DNA from 3 places in the Nonomuraea sp. NPDC001699 genome. Region 3 is predicted to be linked to each of the others. Evidence: riboswitches for the same ligand, from Rfam matches in the RefSeq annotation. Region 3 holds a riboswitch; each other region holds the start of a gene.
What was found. Region 3 has a riboswitch for cyclic di-AMP ahead of ACWCSU_RS31335 (hypothetical protein). Riboswitches for the same ligand answer to the same signal wherever they lie in the genome.
Positions count from the first base shown of each region.

Region 1 (4,581 bases), 190 kb from region 3:
CTTGTCGGCCGAGACCAGGAGCTCCAGCGACTCCACGAACGCCTCCTCCGGCAGCTCCGGCATGGCCATGCGCTCGGCCGAGCGGTTGAAGCGGGCGGCGTTCGCGTACGGACGGAAGGCCACGATCGAGCCGGAGATCTGCCGGTACGCCTTCAGTCCCTCGAAGAGCTCCTGCGCGTAGTGGAAGACCGAGGTCGCGGGGTCGAGCAGGAGCGGCCCGTACGGCAGGAGCGCGGCGTCGTGCCACCCCTGGCCCTCGGTGTAGTCGATCGTGATCATGTGGTCGGTGAAGACCTGCCCGAACCCGGGGTTCGCCAGTACCTGCTCCCGCTCGGCCGCGGTGCGAGCGTGGTCGGAATGCTGCACGTCGAAGCTGAGCTTCTGAGCGATGGTCATGACGACGGTCCTTACTCTCTGCGAATCTACGATCCTGAAAGCTACTGCCCACGAGCAGTATTCGTACTTCCTATTGTCTTGCCATTTGGGATGGCAAGAGGCAGTTGGGATGGGTTCAACCCTCTGAACGCCAAAAAGCGCCTGGCAGTCCTCGTCGGGACCGCCAGGCGCGTACGGGGCTAGACGGTCCTAGCCGGATACTCGCGCGGAGATGTCGTCGCCGATCTCGCTGGTCGAACGGCCGGCGCGGCCGGTGACGCGCTCGGCGATGTCGGCGGCCACGGCCTGCTCGACCTTGGCGGCCTCGGCGTGCAGGCCGAGGTGGTCGAGGAGCATGCCCACGGACAGGATGGTGGCGGTCGGGTCGGCCTTGCCCTGACCGGCGATGTCGGGCGCGCTGCCGTGCACCGGCTCGAACATGCTCGGCGAGGTGCGCTCGGGGTTGATGTTGCCGCTGGCCGCCAGGCCGATGCCGCCGGCGATCGCGGCGCCGAGGTCGGTGATGATGTCGCCGAACAGGTTGTCGGTGACGATCACGTCGAAGCGCTCGGGCTGGGTGACGAAGAACATCGAGGCCGCGTCGATGTGGCTGTAGTCGGTGGTGACGTCGGGGAACTCCTCGGCCACGCGGTTGACCGTGCGCTGCCACAGGTCGCCGGCGAAGGTGAGCACGTTCGTCTTGTGGACGAGCGTGAGCTTCTTGCGGGGCCGCGACTGCGCCTTCTGGAAGGCGTAACGCACGACGCGCTCGACGCCGTGGGCGGTGTTCAGCGACTCCTGGGTGGCGATCTCGTGCGGCGTGCCGCGCCGCATGACGCCGCCGGTGCCGGCGTAGAGGCCCTCGGTGCCCTCGCGGACGACGACCATGTCGATGTGCTCGGCGGTGGCGCCGGCCAGCGCGGTCTCGACGCCGGGGAACAGCTTGACCGGGCGCAGGTTGACGTAGTGGTCGAACTCGAACCTGAGCTTGAGCAGCAGGTCGCGCTCCAGGATGCCCGGCGGCACGCTGGGGTCGCCCACGGCGCCGAGCAGGATCGCGTCGTAGCCGCGCAGCTCTTCGAGCACCGCGTCGGGCAGCGTCTCGCCCGTGCGGTGGTAGCGGGCTGCGCCCAGGTCGTAGTGGGTGGGCTCGATCTTCGTGCCCACGGCCTCCAGGGCCTTGAGCCCTTCGGCTACGACCTCGGCACCGATGCCATCCCCGGGGATGACGGCCAGGCGGATGTTACGCGACTCCATGGGCGGTACCTTACCGGCTCGTCTCGGCTGACGAACACATCATCTCAATCTCCGGACAATCCGTTTTGGGGGGATTGCGACCTTTTGACCGTTTCGTTAGAGTCCGACGAGCCTAATCCACGCAGCCGCTGCGTGGAGCCGGGGACCCATCTTTCCCCCCGGGGCGAATCGGCACCGCTCTCAAGCACCGCCGTAGGGCTACTTCCAGGCCCGAGCCCGTCAGCTAACCCGGCCGGCCACGTGGAAGGACAGTCCCCTGTCTAGCATCGCCATTCTCCTGGCGGTGGCGGCGGGCGGAGCGGGTCTCGCGCCCGCCGCTCCCGTCGCTCCCGCCGACCCCACCCCCGCCATCACCCTCACCGGCCCCCAGGTGAAACAGGTCCAGGAACGGCACGTGCCGAAACCGGCCTGGAAGGTCGCCCTCGAATACGCCATGGACAAGCGCGGCACCCCGTACGTGTGGGGCGGCGCCAGCGAGCGGGGCTACGACTGCTCGGGCCTCATGCTCCGGGCCTACGAGGACGCCGGCATCGAGCTCCCCAGAGTCGCCGCGGATCAGTACGGCGCCTTCTCCAAGAAAATCGCCTGGAAGGACCTCAAACCAGGCGACCTGGTGTTCTTCAGCGGCCTCGGCCACGTCGGCATGATCTCCAAGCCCGGCTACATGGTCCACTCCCCCCACACCGGCGACGTGGTGAAGGAGGAACGCCTGTCGCAGTGGCGCAGGCAGGCCTTCGTCGGCGCGGTACGCCCCGACCCCAAGGGCGTCAAGCGCTGGGCCGACTACGCCCAGCTCCGCAAGGCACCGGCCCCCGCCATGCTCACCGCGACCCTGTGACGACGACCTTCCCCGGCGAGTGTCCCTCCTCCTGGTAGCGGACGGCCGCCGGGATCTCGCCGAACGGGAAGGTCCTGTCGATGACCGGGGTGACCTCCCCCTGCTCGATCAGCCCGGTCAGCGTCAGCAGGTTCGCCCTGTTGCTCCCGCAGCGGACCACGTCCGCCCTGACGATCCGCTGCGGGACGAAGGACGCCGACGCCAGCGCGGCGAACATGTGGCCGGCCGGCTGCACCCAGCGGCCGGCCGGCCCGCCGACCAGCACGTACGTGCCCTTCCTGGTCAGCACGCGACGGCAGTCCGACAGCCGGCGGCCGCCCGCCACGTCGATGAGGAGGTCGAAGCGCCGGCCCGAGGCCGCGAAGTCCTCCTTGGTGTGGTCGACGACGTCGTCCGCGCCGAGCGAGCGGACCAGGTCCGCGTTGCGCCCGCCGCACACGCCGGTGACGTGGGCCCCCATCGACCTGGCGAGCTGCACGGCGAACGTGCCCACACCGCCGGACGCGCCGTTGACCAGCACCTTCTGGCCCGGCTGCACGCGTCCCTCGTCGCGCAGCGCGATCAGCGCGGTGTTGGCCGCCATCGGCACCGCCGCCGCCTGCTCGAACGACAGCCCCCGCGGCTTGGGGGCCACCTCGTCCTGCCGCAGGCAGACGTACTCGCCGAAGCCGCCCCGCAGGGACATCGCGTACACCTCGTCGCCGGGGCGGAACAGCGTGACGTCCTTGCCCGCCGCCTCGACCTCCCCCGCCACGTCGGCCCCGAGGACGGCGATGCTGGGCCGCAGCAGCCCGACCCCGCCGCCCATGACCCGGGCCAGGTACGGCTCTCCCCGCATGAAGTGCCAGTCATAGGGCTGCACGGACGTGGCCCGCACCCGGATCAGCACCTCGTCGTCGCGCGGCACGGGCCGCTCGACCTCGGTCAGGACGAGCTGGTCGGGCGAGCCGAACCTGCGCAGGACGTAGGCCTTCATCGTTTCCTCCCTCGTGGATGTGCCGTCAGTGTGGGCGCGACCTGCGCGGACGCTCAACGGTCGAAAGGCGACGGCTCGATGGCCGAAAGTACGACGGCCCGTCCCGCCGATGGTGCGAACAGGGAGGGGCCGTCCGCGCGATGACCCGGCACGGCCGCGGCCGTCACGCTCTTCCCCATGAGATGGATCGCACCTGCCGGGCTGCTCACGCTCAGCGTCGTCCCCCTGGTCGCCGGCGCCCTCCGGGTGACCGAGCTGGCCTCCGGCGCCGCCGTCACGGCCGACAACGCGCGGTTCTTCGCCATGCCCGTGCCGGTGCTGCTGCACATCCCGGCGTCGCTGGCGTTCTGCGTCCTCGGCACGTTCCAGTTCCAGGCCGGGTTCCGGGCCCGGCGGCCCGGGTGGCACCGGGTGGCTGGGCGGGCGCTGGTGGCGTCCGGGCTGGTCGCGGCGCTGTCAGGGCTGTGGCTGACGCTCTTCTCCGACCTCCCGGCGGGCGACGGCACGCTGCTGGCCGCCTTCCGGCTGCTGTTCGGGACGGCCATGGCCGCCTGCCTCCTGCTCGGCCTGGCCGCGATCCGGCGGCGCGACGTCGCCCGGCATCGGGCCTGGATGACGCGCGGGTACGCGATCGGGCTCGGCGCGGGCACGCAGGCGTTCACCCTGGCGTTCGGGCTGGCCGCCTTCGGGCCACCCGGCGAGCTGGGCCGGGCGCTGCTCGTCGGCGCGGGCTGGGTGATCAACCTGGCGGTGGCCGAGTCGATCGTCCGCCGGGGTCAGGTGCGTACGCGGTCGGTCTCGTAGGCCCACATGGCGATCTCGACGCGGTTGCGCACGCCGAGCTTGGTCATCAGGCTCGCGACGTGGCTCTTGACCGTGCTGAGCGAGATGTGCAGCTCGGCGGCGATCTCGCTGTTGGTCCGGCCGCGGGCCACCGCGCGCAGGATCTCCTCCTCGCGGCCGGTGAGCGCCTCGACCGGCTGCGCGGGCGCCTCGGTACGCCCGGCCCCGGCGAACGCGGCCAGCAGGCGCGCGGTCACGCTCGGGGCGATGAGCGCCTCGCCGCCGGCCGCCGCGGTCACCGCCTGGGCGAGCAGCGCGGGGCCGGCGTCCTTGAGCAGGAAGCCCCTGGCTC
Region 1 is NZ_JBSFGF010000012.1:231,703-236,283, forward strand. It holds gene ACWCSU_RS32295 (branched-chain amino acid aminotransferase) at 1-396, opposite strand, end outside; gene ACWCSU_RS32300 (3-isopropylmalate dehydrogenase) at 586-1,632, opposite strand; cyclic di-AMP (ydaO/yuaA leader) riboswitch at 1,732-1,885, shown strand; gene ACWCSU_RS32305 (C40 family peptidase) at 1,916-2,470, shown strand; gene ACWCSU_RS32310 (NAD(P)-dependent alcohol dehydrogenase) at 2,454-3,446, opposite strand; gene ACWCSU_RS32315 (DUF2306 domain-containing protein) at 3,624-4,250, shown strand; gene ACWCSU_RS32320 (response regulator transcription factor) at 4,223-4,581, opposite strand, start outside.
Region 1: it holds a riboswitch for cyclic di-AMP, as region 3 does, so the genes downstream of both, ACWCSU_RS32305 (C40 family peptidase) here and ACWCSU_RS31335 (hypothetical protein) in region 3, are expected to answer to the same signal.

Region 2 (4,581 bases), on a different contig from region 3:
TGCGCGTTTCGCCATGGGCTCACCTCCGGCGGTCGGGATCGTGACCTTCAAGGTCTCCCCTGCCCGTCAGTCGCACAAGCGATACGCCGCGACCTAACATTCCTCAACAAACTCGTGTCATAATTTGGTGGAATCTGTTGGAAGGGGTGGGCGTGCTCGCACAGCAGCGTCAGCAGACGATCCTGGAACGCGTACGCAGCAGCGGCGGCGTCCGGGTGGCCGACCTCGTGCGCGAGCTCGGCGTCTCGGACATGACGATACGCCGTGACCTTGAGGTGCTGGCCGAGCGCGGGCTGCTGGAGAAGGTCCACGGCGGCGCGACGGCCCTCGGCCCCGGTTCGACCGAGGAGCCCGGCTTCACCGCCAAGTCCGCCCGCCAGCAGCAGGAGAAGGAGGCCATCGCGCGGCACGCGGCCACCCTCGTCCGGCCGGGCACCGCCGTCGCGCTCTCCGCCGGCACCACCACGTGGGCGCTGGCCCACCATCTGGTCGCCGTGCCCGAGCTGACCGTGATCACCAACTCGATCCCCGTCGCCGAGGTCTTCCACCGCAACCCGCGCGCCGACCGCACGGTCGTGCTGACCGGCGGCGTGCGCACACCCTCCGACGCGCTCGTCGGCCCCGTGGCGGTGGCGGCGATCCGCCGGCTGCACGTGGACACGCTCTTCCTCGGGGTGCACGGCATGAGCCTGCGCGCCGGGTTCACCACGCCCAACCTCCTGGAGTCCGAGACCGACAGGGAGCTGGTGGCCGCGGCGCACCGGCTGGTGGTCCCCGCCGACCACACCAAGTGGAACACGGTCGGCATCAGCACGATCGCCGAGCTGACCGAGGCCGACGTGGTCATCAGCGACGCGGGGCTGCCCGAGGAAGCACGCACCGAGCTGGCCGAACGGGCCGGAGAACTGATCATCGCGGAGGGCACGCCTTGAAGCGCACCATCACCCACCTGGCAGACGGCCGAGAGCTGATCTACTTCGACCGGCGCGACGACGCCGACCGGAGCGCGATCGACCGGCGTCCGCTCGACCCGCGGCCGGTGGCCTCCGAGCTGCGCTACGACCCGCTGACCGAGGAGTGGATCGCGATCGCCGGTCACCGGCAGACGCGCACGTTCCTGCCGCCGGCCGACGAGTGCCCGTTGTGCCCGTCGTCCGGGACGCGGGCGTCGGAGATCCCGGCCCATGACTATGACGTGGTGGTGTTCGAGAACCGCTTCCCCTCTTTCTCCGGAAATTTTGGGACTTATGGGGATGTCGGCGGGTTGAGTGAGGTGCGTCCGGGGGTCGGGCGGTGTGAGGTGGTGTGCTTCACCTCCGACCACACCTCCTCCTTCTCCAAGCTCTCCAACGCCCAGGTCAGGCTGGTCATGGAGGCGTGGGCCGACCGCACGGCCGAGCTGTCCGGCATGGAGGGCGTCGAGCAGGTGTTCTGCTTCGAGAACAGGGGCGAGGAGATCGGCATCACGCTCCCGCACCCGCACGGGCAGATCTACGCCTACCCCTACGTGACCCCGCGCACCAAGCTCCAGCTCGGAGCGGCCTCGCGGTACACGGGCGGCAATCTGTTCGCCGACGTGCTGGCCGCCGAACGGGCCGCCGGCACGCGGGTGGTCGCCTCCAACAAGCTGTGGACGGCGTTCGTCCCGGCCGCCGCGCGCTGGCCGTTCGAGGTGCACGTGTATCCGCACCGGCAGGTGCCCGACCTGGCGGCGCTGTCGGAGGAGGAGCGGGCCGCGTTCGCGCCGCTGTACACCTCGGTGCTGCGGGCGCTGGACGCGCTGTTCGGGGTGGCGATGCCGTACATCTCGGCCTGGCACCAGGCGCCGGTGCGGTACGGCCGCGAGCTGGCCTACCTGCACCTGGAGCTGTTCAGCATCAGGCGGGCGCCCGGCAAGCTGAAGTACCTGGCGGGCTCGGAGTCGGCCATGGGCGCCTTCGTCAACGACGTGCTGCCGGAGGAGGCTGCACGCATGTTGCGATCACGAATTGATCACTAATTGATTTCTCCTTAAAGTCGCATGACTCGTGATCTACCACTAATATCCCGTTAGACATCGGCCAGAACGGTCGTTGTACGCCTAATCCCGGGCGTGTTGCCCGGGAGCCGGGGACCCATCGCATCCGGGGTGAATCCGCGCAAGTGGTAGGGACTGCTCCCGTGCCCGAACCCGTCAGCTAACCCGGCCGGCAGAGGGAGAGGAACACCCACGTGGCGGCTTCGACCCCCGCGAGTCTTGCCATCGGCCTCATCACCGCCACCGCGCTGCTCATCCATCCGGCCGCCGCCTCGGCCGCGCCCAAGCCGTCCGAGGCCGAGCTGCGGGCCCAGCTCAAGCAGCTCAACAGCAAGGTGGACAAGCTCATCGAGACGTACAACCTCAAGCGGGTCGAGCTGGCCAAGGCCCAGCAGGCCGCCACGGCGGCACAGCAGCGGCTCACCGCCGCCGAGCAGGCGGTGGCCACGGCCGAGCAGCGGGTCGCCGAGATCGCCCGGATGCGCTACCAGAACCGCGACGCCTCCCTGCCCGGCTTCATGCTGACCCCGGACGGCAACAACGTGGCCATGCTCGAACAGCTCACCGCCGAGCAGCAGGCCGTCGTCAACAGCGTGGCCAAGGCCCGCGACGACCAGAAGAAGGCCGCCGCTGCCGCCACCGCGCTCGCGGCCGAGCTCAAGGCGGGCACGGCGGAGGTGGCCGAGCAGCGCGACGACGCCCAGGACGTCATCGACGACATCAAGAAGAAGCTCCAGGACCTCGTGCCGTTCGGGCCGGGCAAGAAGTCCGACGGCAGCTGGGCGCCCGAGCTGCCGTCCGGCTCGGACAACATCACGCCGCGCACCCGGCTGATGCGCGCGCAGGTGCAGAAGAGCTTCTCGCTGCCGTACGAGGTGGGCTGCTTCCGGTCCGGCTCCAGCGGCGAGCACCCGCTCGGCCGGGCCTGCGACTTCATGATGAGTACGGGCGGCACCATGCCGAGCGCCGTCAACAACGCCCTGGGCGACCGCCTGGCCGCCTGGGCGCTGCAGAACAAGGCCAAGCTCGGCGTCAAGTACGTGATCTGGAAGCAGCGCATCAACCAGGGCTCGGGCTGGCGCGCGATGTCCGACCGCGGCAGCATCACCGAGAACCACTACGACCACGTGCACATCTCGATGAACTAGCCGACGTCCTGTTCGCGTGACCACCTGACAGCCTTGCCGGCCCGGGCTGTCGGTGGTTCAGCCCCGGAACCTGTCCGTCGCGGCGGTCAGCAGGTCGATCATCTCCAGCCCGCCGTGTCCCTCCCCCACCACGTGCAGCTCGCTCCCGGGCCACGCCTTGTGCAGCTCCCAGGCCGTCACCAAGGGCCCGCTGACGTCGTACTTCCCGTGGATGAGCACCCCGGGCACCCCCGCCAGCCGCGTAACCCCGCGAACGAGATCGCTCTCCCCGAGAAAACACCCGTTCCCCCAGTAGTGCGTCACCAGCCGGGCGAACGTCATCCGGAACACCGGGTCCTGATATCTCCGGCTCGGCTGGAACTCCGGGTCGAGGCTCACATGCGTGTCCTCCCACGCACACCACTCGATCGCCGCCCGCTCCCGCCGCTCGGGGTCGGCCAGCGCCTTCGCGTAGCCCGCCGCCAGGTTCCCGCCCCGGTCCTCCTCCGGCAGGAAGTCGCGGAACCGCTCCCACTCCCGGGGGAAGATCCGCCCGACGTCCCGGGTGATCCACTCGATCTCCCAGGGCCGCCCGGCGGTGACCGCGAACAGGATCACCTCGCTCACCCGCTCCGGATACCGCTCGGCGTAGGCCAGCGACAGCGTCGCCCCCCAGGACGCCCCCACGAGCTGCCACCGCTCGATGCCGAGATGCTCCCGCAGCCGCTCCATGTCGGCGACGAGGTGCGCCGTGGTGTTGACCGACAGATCGGTTTCCGGCTCCCCGGCATCAGGCGTGCTCTTCCCGCAACCACGCTGATGAAAGACGACGATCCGGTACGCCTCGGGATCGTGGTACCGCCGCCACCCCGGGGACGCGCCCCCGCCCGGCCCGCCGTGCACGATCACCGCCGGCTTGCCATGCGGATTCCCGCTGACCTCCCAGTAGACGAGGTTGCCGTCACCCACGTCCAACATGCCCTGCTCGTAGGGCTCAATCGAGGAATACATAAGCGCTAATATATCTACATGACCCAGAGTCTCGGCACCCTGATGCGCACCTTCCACGAGCGCACCGACGGCGCGATCGCCCGGCTGTACGCCGACCTCGGGCTCCCCGACTACCGCCCCCGCTACTCCCCCGTCGTCCGCGCCCTGGTCGAGACCGGCCCCATGACCATCCGCGACCTGGCCGCCGCCATCGGCGTCACCCACTCCGCCGCCAGCCAGACCGTCACCCAGATGCGCCGCGCCGGCTACCTCGACCTCCGCCCCGGCCCCGACGACGCCCGCCAGCGCATCGTGCACCTCACCGGACGATGCCGCGACGCGCTCCCTCTCATCGAGGCCGAATGGCAGGCCACCGCCCTCGCCATCGCCACCCTGGACGCCGAGCTCCCCGTCCCGCTGGCCGACGTCCTCGCCTCCGCCCTCCAG
Region 2 is NZ_JBSFGF010000006.1:515,269-519,849, reverse strand. It holds gene ACWCSU_RS21720 (50S ribosomal protein bL37) at 1-15, opposite strand, end outside; gene ACWCSU_RS21715 (DeoR/GlpR family DNA-binding transcription regulator) at 153-932, shown strand; gene galT (galactose-1-phosphate uridylyltransferase) at 929-1,999, shown strand; cyclic di-AMP (ydaO/yuaA leader) riboswitch at 2,068-2,206, shown strand; gene ACWCSU_RS21705 (coiled-coil domain-containing protein) at 2,212-3,165, shown strand; gene pip (prolyl aminopeptidase) at 3,223-4,155, opposite strand; gene ACWCSU_RS21695 (MarR family winged helix-turn-helix transcriptional regulator) at 4,174-4,581, shown strand, end outside.
Region 2: it holds a riboswitch for cyclic di-AMP, as region 3 does, so the genes downstream of both, ACWCSU_RS21705 (coiled-coil domain-containing protein) here and ACWCSU_RS31335 (hypothetical protein) in region 3, are expected to answer to the same signal.

Region 3 (4,581 bases):
TCACGGCCTACCTGCTCACCTCCACCGTCACCGTGCCGCTGTACGGCCGGCTGTCCGACCAGCACGGCAGGAAGCCGCTGCTGCTCGTCGGGATGTCGGTGTTCGTCGTCGGATCGGCGCTGTGCGGCCTGGCGCAGGACATGACCCAGCTCATCGTGTTCCGGGCCGTGCAGGGGCTGGGCGCGGGCGCGCTGCTGCCGCTCTCGCTGGCCCTGGTGATGGAGATGTTCCCGCCCGGCCGGAACGGCGCCCGGGTGCAGGGTGCGCTCGGCGGCGTGATGGCGTTGACGTACCTGGCCGGGCCGTTCCTGGGCGGGCTGTTCACCGACCACGCGAGCTGGCGGTGGGCCTTCTACGTGAACGTGCCGCTCGGGATCGCGCTGATCGCGATCGTGGCGCTGCGGCTGCCGTTCCGTCCGGGCACCGGCGGCGGGGGGCGGCCGGACTACCTGGGCATCGCGGTGTTCAGCGTGGCCATCAGCGCGCTGCTGCTCGGCCTCACCGAGAAGGGCCTGGACGGCAACTCCTGGACCTCCCTGCCCGTGGCCGGGCCGATCCTGCTGGCCCTGGTCCTGCTGGCCGTGTTCGTGCTGGTCGAGCTGCGGGTGGCGAGCCCGATCATGCCGATGCACCTGTTCCGGGACCGCACGTACACGCTGGTCAACGCGACCTCGTTCTTCACGGCCTTCTGCATGTACGCCGGTGTGGTGTTCCTGCCGCGCTACTTCCAGCAGGCGCTGAACGTCAGCGCCACCGAGTCCGGGCTGAGGATCTACCCGATGACGCTGGCCATGGTGGCGGGCAGCGCGCTCATGGGGACGCTGATGTCCAGGACGCGCACGTACAAGCCGTGGCTGGTGGGGGCGCCGTTCCTGCTGGTGGCCGGCAGCCTGCTCTGCCTGAACCTGACCCTGCGCACCGACGGCCTGCTGCTGGCCGGGTGGATGGTGCTCATCGGGCTCGGCATGGGGCCGATGTTGTCGGGGTTGACCGTGGCCGTGCAGCAGGCCGTCGCGCCGCAGTACATCGGCACCGCCTCGGCCAACCTCACCTTCTTCCGGCAGATCGGCGGCTCGGTGGCGCTGGCGCTGGCCGGCACCGCGTACACGTCGGTCATCACCACGGACGCGCCCGTGCACGGGCTCGCGGCCGCGCACGCCTCGGCGGCGGCCGTGGTGATCCCGTCGCTGGGCGTGGCGGGCGCGGTGATCGCCCTGGTCGCGCTGGTCATGATGCCCGGCAGGCGGCTGGAGCAGACGCCGTCGCCGGAGAGCAGAGTGGAGGCCGGTTTCGCGTCGTAAGCGGCGTCATGCGAAGCTGTGGATGTCCCCAATACCAGGAGGTCCTCATGGCGGAAACACCGGAGCCGGAAGTCAGCGAGACTCCCGAGGACGAGATGAAGCGCAAGTTCCGGGAGGCGTTGGAACGCAAGCGCGGGCAGCAGGCCGACTCGGCCGCGGGTGGCAGGGGCGTGGACCCGTCGAAGATCCACGGGGCGCACGGCCCGGCCTCGAGTAAAAGATCCTTCAGGCGCAAGAGCGGCGGCTGAAAGGTCGAATTTAGCTGGGGGTACGGCATGCCGTGCCCCCTTTCTCTTTACCTCGACAGGTAGATCTTTACCCGGTTCATGACGATTCGTTTGTATTTGTCCGAATCTCTGGGTACCGTCTTAACCAATTACCAGCTGGTGGCGTAGTCCCTACCAGGAGAGGGGCGACAGCTGGCGCCGAATCCCGACTTGTCGGGAACCGGGGACCCATCTCATTGGGGTGAATCCGGCCCTGTGCCGGTAGGGCATCTCCACGCCCGAACCCGTCAGCTAACCCGGTAGGCGAGATGGAGAGGACTTCACGCATGTACCACCTCGTCGTACCCCCGGACAGTGTAGTGACGACCGCCTGCTGAGCGGTCTCTTCCCCGACTTTCCCCCACGCGCCGCGTAACCACCCTTTCGGCGCTCTGCCCGGTTACGCACCGTAGTCACGCGCGTTCCCCCTGTCCCCTCGCGAAGGACTTCACTGCTTCATGTCTCGATTTGGCCTGCGCTCTCTCGCCCTGTTGTCCGTGTCCGCCATGGGCGCGCTGACGATCTCCGCCACCGGCGCCCACGCCGACACCGGCGACGACCAGAAGATCCTGCTCAAGGGATCCACCAAGGCTTCGTACTTCTGGGACGACTCCTCCGGCCGCGCCGGCGACACCGGTCTTCCCGCCAGCGGCAAGCCCATGCAGAAGGGCCTGGCCGCCAGTCCCAGCTGGCCCCTCATGACCGAGGGTTACGTGACCTACAACGGCAAGAAGATGCCGTTCTTCGTGGGCGACCGCGGTCCCGGCGAGCCCTCCAACCGCGGCGTCATGCTCGACCTCGACGCCAAGACCTTCGCCGAGCTGACCGGCGGCACCTTCAACTCCGACACCCTCGGCGTGGACGGCAACGGCGGCCAGGGCCACATCAAGATCGACTACGTCATCACCAAGTGGGGCGACGGCAAGGGCAAGAAGAACTACCCCGTGGCCTTCTCCAGTGGCGCCTGGAGCAGGTACGACGCCAACCCGGCCGAGCCCCCCAAGGTCCTGGCCGAGGCGCCCGCCGACGACGCGGCAACCTCCGCCGGCGGTCAGGGCAACGTCGGGAAGACCGTCGCGATGGGCGGCACCGTCATGGCCGGCGTGCTGGTCCTGGCCGGTGGCGGCGTGGTGCTCGGCGGCGAGCGCCTGCGCAAGCTCCTCAACGACTGACCCACGGACATTCCGGCCTTTACGCCGGACGACCAGAATGACATTCTGGTCGCTGTGATCCAGCGCGCAGCCGCCAACGGCATCGAGATCGCCTACGAGAGCTTCGGCTCACCCGCGGGCAGGCCCCTGCTGCTCATCATGGGACTCGGCGCCCAGCTCATCCACTGGGACGACGAGTTCTGCGAACTCCTGGCCGAGCGGGGGCACCACGTCGTCAGGTTCGACAACCGCGACGCGGGCCTGTCCACGCACCTCCACGACGAGGGCGTTCCCCCATGGGGAGCGCCCTCGCCGTACGTGCTGGACGACCTGGCCGACGACAGCGCCGGGCTCATGGACGTCCTGGGCCTGCCCGCCGCGCACGTCGTCGGCGCCTCGATGGGCGGGATGGTCGCCCAGGCGCTGGCCATCCGGCATCCCGCGCGCGTGCTGAGCCTGACCTCGATCATGTCCACGCCCAGCCCCCAGGCGGCCCCGCCGACCGAGGCGGCCGCCGCGGTGCTGTTCGCCAAGCCCGCGACCGATCGCGAGTCGGTCGTCGCCGGCGCCCTGGCGACCTGGTCCGTCATCGGGTCGCCCGGCTACGAGCTGGACCGCGAACGCGTCGGCAGGCTGGCCGGGCTGGCCTTCGACCGCTGCCACGACCCGGCCGGCACGGCCCGCCAGCTGGCCGCCATCATGGCCTCCGGCGACCGTACGGCGGCACTGGGCGGGCTGAGGGCGCCCGCGCTGGTCATCCACGGCGAGGACGACCAGCTCGTGCCGATCGCCGGCGGCCGGGCCACCGCCGCCGCCATCCCGGGCGCCCGCCTGGTCACCTACCCCGGCATGGGCCACGACCTGCCCCGCCCCCTCTGGCCCGAGATCATCGCCGAGATCAGCGCCCACACCGGCTCCGCGGCCGCCGTACGCCCGGAGGTCGCCACGGAGCCGTGAGCGGGCCGGTCAGAGCTCCAGCTTCTCCTCGATGACCTTGAGCATGTGCCGGGCCAGGGCCAGGTTGGCCCGGTTACGGTCGAGGGCGAGGTAGAGGAACAGGCCCTTGCCGCTGCGGCCGGTGAGCGGGCGGATGATGTGGTACTGCGCGGTCAGCGTGATGAGGATGTCCTCGATGCCGTCCTTGAGGCCCAGCGAGTCCATCGTGCGCAGTTTGGCCTTGATGACCTCGGTGTTGCCCGCCGCCGCGACCTGGAGGTCCAGCTCCTTCGAGCCGCCGAGCGTGCCGAGCGCCATGCCGCTGCCGTGGTCGACGATCGCCGCTCCGATCGTGCCGTCGATGCTCATCATCTCCTTGAGGGAGACGTCCATGCCTGCCATGCTTTCCTCCGCTTCGGTGGGATGGTCAGTGCTTGCGTGCCACGGCGGCCACGGAGGCCGCCGTCTTCCTGCCCTCCAGCCGTAGGAGCCCGACGTTGGCGCCGGGTCCCGCCAGGACCGTGAGGACGATCGTGGGGCCCGCGGCGTAGAGGGCCACGAACCCGGCGGTGCCGGACACGAGGGTCTCCTCGAACGTCCCGCGGCCCGCCATGGTCAGCATCCGGCTGCTCATCGCGAGCAGCGCCGCCGACAGCGCCGCCACCTGTTCGCCGGTGTCGCCGTCGAGGTCGCCGGCGATCCGCAGGCCGTCCACGGTGCAGGCGACGCTGCCGGTGACGTCAGGGGTGCGTCCGCGCAGGAGTTCCATCTCCGCCAGGACCTCTTGCCGTAGCTCCACGGGTGGCCTCCTCCTGCGTCGTGAGGGGAACCTCACGGCATCTCCTCCAGCGCCTTCTTCAGCCGCCGCAGCAGCGTCAGATCGGTCGGGTCGCCCGTCGGCACCGGCCCGGCGGCCGTCCCCGTCCG
Region 3 is NZ_JBSFGF010000012.1:40,420-45,000, reverse strand. It holds gene ACWCSU_RS31345 (MDR family MFS transporter) at 1-1,301, shown strand, start outside; gene ACWCSU_RS31340 (DUF5302 domain-containing protein) at 1,349-1,549, shown strand; cyclic di-AMP (ydaO/yuaA leader) riboswitch at 1,715-1,849, shown strand; gene ACWCSU_RS31335 (hypothetical protein) at 2,026-2,739, shown strand; gene ACWCSU_RS31330 (alpha/beta fold hydrolase) at 2,794-3,675, shown strand; gene ACWCSU_RS31325 (hypothetical protein) at 3,685-4,056, opposite strand; gene ACWCSU_RS31320 (roadblock/LC7 domain-containing protein) at 4,082-4,453, opposite strand; gene ACWCSU_RS31315 (hypothetical protein) at 4,486-4,581, opposite strand, start outside.